2 regions of the Streptomyces sp. Tu 3180 genome follow, and region 2 is predicted to be linked to the other one. Evidence: riboswitches for the same ligand, from Rfam matches in the RefSeq annotation. Region 2 holds a riboswitch; the other holds the start of a gene.

Region 1 (4,753 bases), 4.2 Mb from region 2:
TGCGGGATCGGGTTCGGGTGCAGGCCCGCGGCCACCAGGCCGGCGAAGTGCGCCATGTCGACCATGAGGTACGCGCCGACCTCGTCCGCGATCCGGCGGAACGCGGCGAAGTCCAGCTGGCGCGGGTACGCCGACCAGCCGGCGACGATCAGCTTCGGCCTGCTCTCCTTGGCGAGGCGCTCGACCTCGGCCATGTCGACCCGGCCGTCGTCACCGACGTGGTACGCGACCACGTCGTAGAGCTTGCCGGAGAAGTTGATCTTCATGCCGTGGGTCAGGTGCCCGCCGTGCGCGAGGTTCAGGCCCATGATCGTGTCACCGGGCTTGAGCAGCGCGAACATCGCGGCGGCGTTGGCCTGCGCGCCCGAGTGCGGCTGCACGTTGGCGTGCTCGGCGCCGAAGAGCTCCTTGACCCGGTCGATGGCGATCTGCTCGATCACGTCGACGTGCTCGCAGCCGCCGTAGTAGCGGCGGCCGGGGTAGCCCTCGGCGTACTTGTTGGTGAGGACCGAGCCCTGGGCCTCCATGACCGCGACCGGGGCGAAGTTCTCCGAGGCGATCATCTCGAGGGTGGACTGCTGGCGCCGCAGCTCGGCGTCGACCGCGGCGGCGACGGCCGGGTCGAGCTCGTGCAGGGGCGTGTTCAGAAGCGACATGCGGCTACGGCTCCTCAGCCCGCGATGTGGGCGTCGTACTCGGCGGCGGTGAGCAGGTCGTCCGGCTCGTCGGTGACGCGCACCTTGAACAGCCAGCCGCCCTCGAGGGGGGCGGAGTTCACCAGCGACGGGTCGTTGACGACGTCCTCGTTCACCTCGGTGATCTCACCGCTGACCGGGGAGTACAGGTCGCTGACCGACTTGGTGGACTCCAGTTCGCCGCAGGTCTCGCCCGCGGTCACGGTGTCACCGACCTCGGGGAGCTGGACGAAGACCACGTCGCCGAGCGCGTTGGCCGCGTGCTCCGTGATGCCGACCGTCGACACGCCGTCCTCGGCGGCCGACAGCCACTCGTGCTCCTTGCTGTAACGCAGCTGCTGGGGGTTGCTCATGGCCTGAATTCTCCTGTACGCGGGGGACTGGTGATGACTGAAGGACTGCGGGAAACACGGGTGAGCAGGCACGACGGGCCCGGCTCACCCGCCGCGGACCGCCCGGGGGCGGTCCACGGCGGTGTCACTTCTGCCGCTTGTAGAACGGCAGTGCCACGACCTCGTACGGCTCGTGGCTGCCGCGGATGTCCACGCCGACGCCCTCGGTGCCCGGCGCCGCGTGCGCCGCGTCGACGTACGCCATCGCGATCGGCTTGCCCAGCGTCGGGGAGGGCGCGCCCGAGGTGACCTCGCCGATCACCTCGCCGCCGGCGACGACCGGGTACCCGGCGCGCGGGACCCGGCGGCCCTCGGCGACCAGGCCGACCAGGACGCGCGGCGGGTTCTGCTCGGCGCGTGCGGCGGCCTCGGCCAGGGCGGCGCGGCCCACGAAGTCGCCCTCCTTCTCGAACTTCACCACCCGGCCCAGACCGGCGTCGAAGGGCGTCAGGGAGGTGGTCAGCTCGTGCCCGTACAGCGGCATGCCCGCCTCCAGGCGCAGCGTGTCCCGGCAGGACAGCCCGCACGGGACCAGGCCCGCGTCCTTGCCCGCCTCGGTCAGCGCCTGCCACAGCCCGACCGCGTGCTCGGGCTTCACGAACAGCTCGAAGCCGTCCTCGCCGGTGTAGCCGGTGCGGGCGATGAGCGCGGGGACGCCGGCGACGGTGCCGGGCAGGCCGGCGTAGTACTTCAGGCCGTCCAGGTCGGCGTCGGTGAGGGACTTCAGGATCGCGGGGGACTCGGGGCCCTGCACGGCCAGCAGCGCGTACGCGTCGCGGTCGTCGCGGACCTCGGCGTCGAAGCCGGCCGAGCGCTCGACGAGCGCGTCGAGCACGGTCCGGGCGTTGGAGGCGTTGGCGACCACCATGTACTCGGTCTCGCCGAGCCGGTAGACGATCAGGTCGTCCAGGATGCCGCCGTCCTCGCGGCAGATCATGGTGTAGCGGGCGCGGCCGGGCTTGACGCCCCCGATGTTGCCGACCAGGGCGTGGTCGAGGAGCGCGGCCGCCTGCGGGCCGGTGACGCCGATCTCGCCCATGTGCGAGAGGTCGAAGAGACCGGCCCTGGTGCGCACGGCGTTGTGCTCGTCGCGCTCGGAGCCGTAGCGCAGGGGCATGTCCCAGCCGGCGAAGTCGGTCATCGTCGCGCCGAGCGAACGATGCAGCGCATCGAGCGCGGTCCGGCGGAGTTCGGTACTGCTCATCGGTCGGTCTCCCAGGGCGAGGGACCCGCGCGGGCCGAGCCGGGCGCGGGGAGGGCGAGGACGTTCCTCCCCATCTGTCATCGGAACCTGAGAGGTTCGCCATGACCGTCCGCACAGGGGAGGGACCACGGCTTGCACCTTGGGTGGGGCCGCTGACGTACTGCCGCAGCGGCCCGCTTTTCAGATGTGCCTCGCCCGCGCGGTATCGGGGCCTGAGAGATTCAAGGGAGGGACTTGCTCCTTCGGCGCCCCGGCGGCAAACGGTGCCGGGGACTCTCCCGCGCGGATTCAAACGGCCGGTATGCAGTTGGCGCGCCCATCATTGCACGCATCGCCGGGGCGCGGCAGGGGGACCCTTCACCGGGTGTGCACAGGGTGCGCGGGCGGTGACGGTGGGCTGTGACAGGGCTGTTTCGGAAAACGGACGGAAACGAGAGGCTTCGGTATTACCTTCTCTTTACACTCAACGGGGATGGGACTCCGTACCTGGCCCCAGGGGAGGACGATCACGGTGAACAGGACCACGGCGTGTGCCACCGCCACGGGTGTCGCGCTGCCCGACCAGCCGGCCGCTCTGGCTCGGGAGGCCCGCGGCGCGCTGCCGGCTCCGGTCGTCCGGGACCTGCGCGGGCGGGCCGGCGGCAGCCCGCACGCCCTGCTGTTCGGGGCCCACGACCTCGTCGTGGTCACCGGACTGCCCGGCAGCGGCAAGTCCACACTGATGCGGCGCGCGGTGCGCGGCACCCGCGTCGACTCCCAGGACACCCGTGACCGCTGGGACCGCCGCATGCCGCGCCTCCTGCCGTACGCGCTCTACCGCCCGCTGGTCCGCCTCGCCCACTACGCCGGGCTGCGCAGGACCCTGCGCGCGGGAGGCGGAGTGGTCGTGCACGACTGCGGCACGCAGGAGTGGGTGCGCCGCTGGCTGGCCCGCGAGGCCCGGCGCCGGGGCGCCCGCCTGCACCTGCTGCTCCTGGACGTCGCCCCGCAGCAGGCCCTGGACGGTCAGCGCGAGCGGGGCCGGGGCGTCTCCCGGTACGCGTTCCTGCGGCACCGCGCGGCGAGCGACCGGCTGCTGCGGGCGGTGGAGCGGGGCGAGCCGCCCGCCGGCTGCGCCTCGGCGGTCCTGATCGACCGGGACGCGGCGAACGCGCTGCGCCGCATCGGCTTCGCCGGCTGATCGGCCGTGCCGCGGCAGCGGTTAGCCTGTGAGCCACAGCAGTGGTTCCAGGCAGGCGGTAGGCAGATGGACTTCCCGGCGCAGACACAACCCCACCCGCACGGCGGATGGCCAGGAAACGAGCTGGAGGAGGTGCTCTCCGCCTCCCTCGGAGTCCCCTCGGCGGGAGGCCGGATCGTCGAGGTGCTGGGCCGCAGCTTCGTCTGGGTCCCCCTGCCGAACGGCGGCGGCCCGCACAGCGGCCCGCTCGACCTGCCCACGATGGAGCTCGACGGTCAGGCGTACGTCCCGGTGTTCAGCTCCGAGGAGCAGTTCCGCCAGGTCGTCGGCTCCCACATGTCGTACACCGTCGCACCGGCCGTGGAGTTCGCGCGCGGCCTGCCGCCGCAGGCGGGGATCGCGGTGAACCCCGGCGGCGTGGTCGGCATCCCGCTGCCGCCGCCCGCCGTGGCGGAGCTGTGCCGGGCCGGGCGCACCCCGCTGGACGGTCCGGCGGCCGGCGGCCGGGTCCGGCTGTTCGAGCCCGACTGGCAGGACGACCCGGTGGACTTCCTCGCCGCCGCCTCGGCGGAGTTCGAGACCACGGGAGTGGTGGCCACCGCCCGCCGGTGCCTCGCCGCGATCGAGACGGCCGACCCGGTGCTGTTCGTCGGCGTGGAGCTGTCCCGGTGGGACGAGGGGGACCTGCGGACCCTGCCGATGGACGCGCTCGGCCGCGCGCTGGGCCGGACGGCGGTGAAGTGGCCGGTCAACCTGGTCCTGCTGGACGTGGCGCAGGACCCGGTGGGCGACTGGATGCGCGAGCGGGTCCGCCCCTTCTACCAGCGCGCCGTGTGATCCCGCGCCCCGCCCGCAACCGCCCCCGCCCGCTTCGGCGGCCCGGCTGAGCGGTACCGGCGTCCGCCGGCCCGGCCGGCCCGCGTGCCGTACGGACAGCGGTCGCCGGGCCGCGGGCGGCTTAAGCTAGGTTCATTGGCTGGCGAGGTGTTGTACGGAGGGGCGATACAAGTGAGCGCTGGCACCGCGGCGGCCGGGCAGGTCGAGCACATGCTGCGCCAGGTGACGCCCGGGCGTTACGACGCCTACGAGGCGTTGCTGCGCGCGCTCGCCACCCCCTCCACCGGTCAGGTCTGGATGCTGCTGTGGCACGGCCAGGCCGGCTCCCCGGACGCCCAGTACGGGAACATGGAGGTGGACGGCCTCGGCTACGCGCCCTGCGTCACCTCCGCCCAGGAGCTGTCGGCCAGCGGCTGGAGCCGGTCCTACGAGGTCGTCGACGGCC
Region 2 (4,753 bases):
ATCATCAGCACCGCCAGCTCGTCGCGGTACTGCTCGATCTTGGCCCGCAGGTCCTCGACGTCGATCTCGCCGTCCTCGGCGGTCCTGACGACGACGACCTTCATGCCGGCCATCACGGCGCTGGCCGCGTTGGTGCCGTGCGCGGAGGACGGGATGAGGCAGACGGTGCGCTGGTCGTCGCCGTTGGCCCGGTGGTAGCCGCGCACGGCGAGCAGGCCGGCCAGCTCGCCCTGGGAGCCGGCGTTGGGCTGGAGGGAGACCTTGTCGTAGCCGGTGACCTCGGCGAGCCGCTCCTCCAGCTCGTGGATGAGCGTGAGGTAGCCCCGCGCCTGCTCGACGGGCGCGAAGGGGTGCAGCTGCCCGAACTCGGGCCAGGTGACCGGCTCCATCTCGGTGGTCGCGTTGAGCTTCATGGTGCAGGAGCCCAGCGGGATCATGCCGCGGTCCAGCGCGTAGTCGCGGTCGGCGAGACGGCGCAGGTAGCGCAGCATCGCGGTCTCGGAGCGGTGCTGCTGGAAGACGGGGTGGGTGAGGTACTCGTCGGTGCGCAGGAGCGCCTCGGGGAGGGTGTCCCGCGCGGTGGCGTCCAGCGCCTCGGCGTCGCCCTCGACGCCGAAGGCGCTCCACACGGCGCCGAGCTGCGCCCGGGTGGTGGTCTCGTCGCAGGCGATCGAGACGTGGTCGGCGTCGACGAGCCGCAGGTTGACGCCGTTGTCACGCGCGGCGGCGACGACCTCGGCGGCCCGCCCCGCGGTCCGCACGGTCAGCGTGTCGAAGTAGGAACCGTGCACGATCTCGGCACCGCCGGCCCGCAGCCCCTCGGCGAGGATCGTCGCGTACCGGTGGGTGCGCCGCGCGATGGTCCGCAGGCCCTCCGGGCCGTGGTAGACGGCGTACATCCCGGCCATGACGGCGAGCAGCACCTGGGCGGTGCAGATGTTGCTGGTGGCCTTCTCCCGGCGGATGTGCTGCTCACGGGTCTGCAGCGCCAGCCGGTAGGCCTTGTTCCCGTCCGCGTCGACGGAGACGCCGACGAGCCGCCCGGGCAGGCTGCGCGCCATCTTCTCCTGGACGGCCATGTATCCGGCGTGCGGCCCGCCGAAGCCCATCGGCACGCCGAAGCGCTGCGTGGTGCCGACCGCGATGTCCGCGCCGAGCTCGCCGGGGGACTTCAGCAGGGTCAGGGCGAGCAGGTCGGCGGCGACGGTGACGAGCGCGCCGAGCTCGTGCGCCCGGTCGATCACCGGCTTGATGTCGCGCACGGCACCGGAGGCGCCCGGGTACTGGATCAGCACACCGTTGATCTCGCGCTCGGCGACCTCGGCGGGGATGCCCTCGCTGAGGTCGGCGACGACGACCTCGACGCCGGTCGGCTCGGCGCGGGTCTCGATCACGGCGATGGTCTGCGGCAGCGCGTCCGCGTCGACCAGGAACAGGCCCTTCTTGTTCTTGCCCATGCGCCGCATCAGCGCCATCGCCTCGGCGGCGGCGGTGCCCTCGTCGAGCAGGGAGGCGCCGGAGGTCGGCAGGCCGGTGAGGTCCGCGACCATGGTCTGGAAGTTCAGCAGCGCCTCGAGCCGCCCCTGGGAGATCTCCGGCTGGTACGGCGTGTAGGCCGTGTACCAGGCGGGGTTCTCCATCACGTTGCGCAGGATGACGGGCGGGGTGAACGTCCCGTGGTACCCGAGCCCGATCATGGAGCCGAGCACCTGGTTGCGGTCGGCCAGCGAACGCAGCTCGGCCAGCACCTCGGCCTCGCTCCGCGCACCCGGCAGGTCCAGCGCGTCGGCGTTCTTGATCACATCCGGGACCGCGGCGGCCGTCAGCTCGTCGAGCGAGCCGTAGCCGACCTGCGCGAGCATCTTGGCCCGGGCCTCGTGGTCGGGGCCGATGTGACGCTGCTCGAAGGGCGTTCCCTGTTCGAGCGCGGAGAGCGGGGTGCGGTGGGCGGTCATTGCGGAGGCCTCCTGGTCTGACGACCTTCGAGGGGCACCACGGCGCGGGTGCCCGGACGGCCTCCCCCTCTGTCATCTCAACCTGAGAGCTTCACCGGATCACCCGAAGGCACCCGGCTTTCACCGTCGGTGAGAGCGGAAGCCGTCGACACCCGCCCTGCTTTCCAGAGTGACCTCGTCCGTGCGGTACGTGGGCCTGAGAGATTCCGGGGAGGATTTGCTCCTTCGGCGCCTCCGATGGTGCCTGGAGGACTCTCCCGCACGGGGTCAGCAGCCGCTTGCCAGCGTACCAGCGAGGGCCACGCACGGACCTTCGAGTGGCCGCTCCGCCGATTGTGCCCTTTTGTAGTGCTTACGGATGAGTTGCGACCAGTGGAGGGCCTGTGCAGACCGACATCGATCCGCGCCACCTGATCGGCCGCAAGGCGTTCGACCGCAACGGAACCCGGATCGGCACGATCGACGAGATCTATCTCGACGACGCCACCGGTGTACCGGAGTGGGCGGCGATACGCACCGGCCTGTTCAGCAGGGACGCCTTCGTCCCCCTGGAGCCCAGCGAACTGATCGACGGCGCCCTCCACGTCCCCTTCGAACGCGCCCTGATCAAGGACGCCCCGGACTTCGGTGTCGGCCGCCACCTCTCCCCGGAGCAGGAACTCCAGCTCTACCACCACTACGGCCTGGACGTGGCCGCCCCGCCTCCGTTCCCGGACCGCGACTTCGGCCAGCTCGCGGGCAAGGACGAATCGGCCTGAACACCCGCGTCCCCGGGCCGCTCCCCGGCCCTCACCCCGGGCAGGCTCCCGGCGGCACGCCGTAACCCCCGGGAAGAGGCCCCGCCCGACCCCTCACCGACCCGCCGCCCCCTGGACGTACCGCGCCCGCTCCGGGACGGACCGCAGGGCCGTGGTGCCTCGGGGACGTACCGCAGGGTTCGTGGCGCCTCGCGGGCCGCCGCGCCCCGCCGGGCCCCGCGACGGCGGCCGCCTCCCGGCCCGGGCGTCCCGTCCGCCCCACCCGATCCGCCGGCGCCCCGCTCACGGACCGCACCCGGCCCCGGCCCCGTGACCGCAGCCGCAGCCGGGCCCCGGAGGCGCGCCCGTCCCCCGTCTCACCCGGATGGCCGCACGCAGCCGCACCACAGACCGCGCCCACCGCAGACCGCGCTCGCCGCGGCAGCTCACAGCGCGCCCCGGGCCCGCTTCCGGTGCCGTCGGCACCGCCGCCGCCGGAACCCGCTCACGGACTCGCCGAACCCACCCCGCCGGCCTCCGTCCGCCCGCTCTCCCCCGGCTTCCGGGTCACCAGCGGCAGCGGTTCCGCCGGTTCCAGATCCGGGTCTTCGATCCGGAAGGTCATCACCCGTCCCGGCTCCGAACCGGGCGTCTCGAAGCGCACCGTGACCCGCCCCAGCCCACTGCCCTGCACCCACCCGTGGCCGTGGACGGCGTGCCGCACGTCGTGCCCCGCCGGCCACCGCCGCTCGGTGGGACTCTGGCGCTCCTCCACGGGCACGGCCTCGGGCTCCTCCCCGAGGGCGTCCTCGGGCACGCCCGCCGCCTGCGCGAACAGGTCCTCCTGCGTGTAGTCGGCCAGTCCGCTGACCCCCACGCCCAGCAACCGCACCCCGCCCGTGGTGTCGACCGACTCCAGCAGCCGCGCCGCCGCCTCCCGCACCACCGCCGGATCGTCCGTCGGCCCGCGCAGCGTCTCGGACCGGGTGAGGGTGGAGAAGTCGTACCGCCGCACCTTCAGCACGATGGTCCGCCCCGACAGCCCCGCCCCCCGCAGTCTGCGCACGCACCGGTCGGCGAGCCGCCGCACCTCCGTCCCCACCCGCACCCGGTCGTGGATGTCCACGTCGTACGTGTCCTCGACCGACACCGACTTCGCCTCCCGCTCGGCCACCACGGGCCGCTCGTCCCGCGCCAGCGCCATGGCGTACAGCGCGTGCCCGTGGGCCTTGCCCAGCAGCCGTACGAGCTCGTCCTCCCCCGCCTCGGCGAGCTCGTCGACCGTGTGGATCCCGGCCCGCCTGAGGTGGTCGCCGGTGGCCGGTCCCACGCCCGGCAGCGTCCGCACCGGCATCGGTCCCAGCAGCGCCCGCTCGGTGCCCGGCTCGATCAGCACCAGCCCGTCCGGCTTCGCCTGCTCCGAGGCGATCTTCGCGAGCATCTTGGAGGCCGCGAGCCCCACCGACCCGGTGAGCCCCGTGACCGCCCGGATGTCCGCGCGCAGCCTCGCCCCGGCCAGTCGCGCCGACGTCCCGTCCCGGGCCGCGCCGCCGGCCTCCAGGTCCACGAAGGCCTCGTCCAGACTGAGCGGCTCGACCAGCGGAGACAGCTCCCGCAGCAGCCCCATCACCTGTTCGCTGATCGACCGGTAGAAAGCGAAGCGGGGCACCAGGTAGGCGGCGTTGGGCGCGAGCCGCCGGGCCTGCGCCATGGGCATCGCCGAGTGGACGCCGAAGACGCGGGCCTCGTACGAGGCGGTGGCGACCACACCGCGCGGCCCGAGCCCGCCCACGATGACGGCCTTCCCGCGCAGGCTCGGCTTGGACGCCTGCTCCACCGAGGCGAAGAAGGCGTCCATGTCGAGGTGCAGGATCGTGGGCGCGGATCTCACAGCTCCGATGCTGCCCTACACCACTGACAAGTCCCGCACCACTGGCGAGGAGGGTCCTCAGACGGCCCGGTTGCGCCGCCGCGCCAGCTCGTCCGCCGGATTGTGGCCGATCAGCGTCTCTCCGGTGTCGATGCGTTCCCCGTGCAGCTGGGACAGCGCGCTCTCGACGT

Evidence for each region. Region 2 has a riboswitch for glycine ahead of gcvP (aminomethyl-transferring glycine dehydrogenase). Riboswitches for the same ligand answer to the same signal wherever they lie in the genome.
Region 1: linked by a shared signal. The riboswitch ahead of gcvT (glycine cleavage system aminomethyltransferase GcvT) and the one ahead of gcvP (aminomethyl-transferring glycine dehydrogenase) in region 2 are both predicted to bind glycine.

What each region holds. Positions count from the first base shown of each region.
Region 1 covers NZ_WOXS01000002.1:5,789,170-5,793,922, forward strand. The annotation lists gene glyA (serine hydroxymethyltransferase) at 1-656, opposite strand, end outside; gene gcvH (glycine cleavage system protein GcvH) at 671-1,048, opposite strand; gene gcvT (glycine cleavage system aminomethyltransferase GcvT) at 1,173-2,291, opposite strand; glycine riboswitch at 2,482-2,582, opposite strand; gene GL259_RS26985 (AAA family ATPase) at 2,803-3,471, shown strand; gene GL259_RS26990 (enhanced serine sensitivity protein SseB) at 3,538-4,308, shown strand; gene GL259_RS26995 (enhanced serine sensitivity protein SseB C-terminal domain-containing protein) at 4,480-4,753, shown strand, end outside.
Region 2 covers NZ_WOXS01000002.1:1,553,823-1,558,575, forward strand. The annotation lists gene gcvP (aminomethyl-transferring glycine dehydrogenase) at 1-1,955, opposite strand, end outside; glycine riboswitch at 2,130-2,225, opposite strand; gene GL259_RS07890 (PRC-barrel domain-containing protein) at 2,339-2,713, shown strand; gene GL259_RS07895 (DNA polymerase IV) at 3,198-4,583, opposite strand; gene GL259_RS07900 (MerR family transcriptional regulator) at 4,641-4,753, opposite strand, start outside.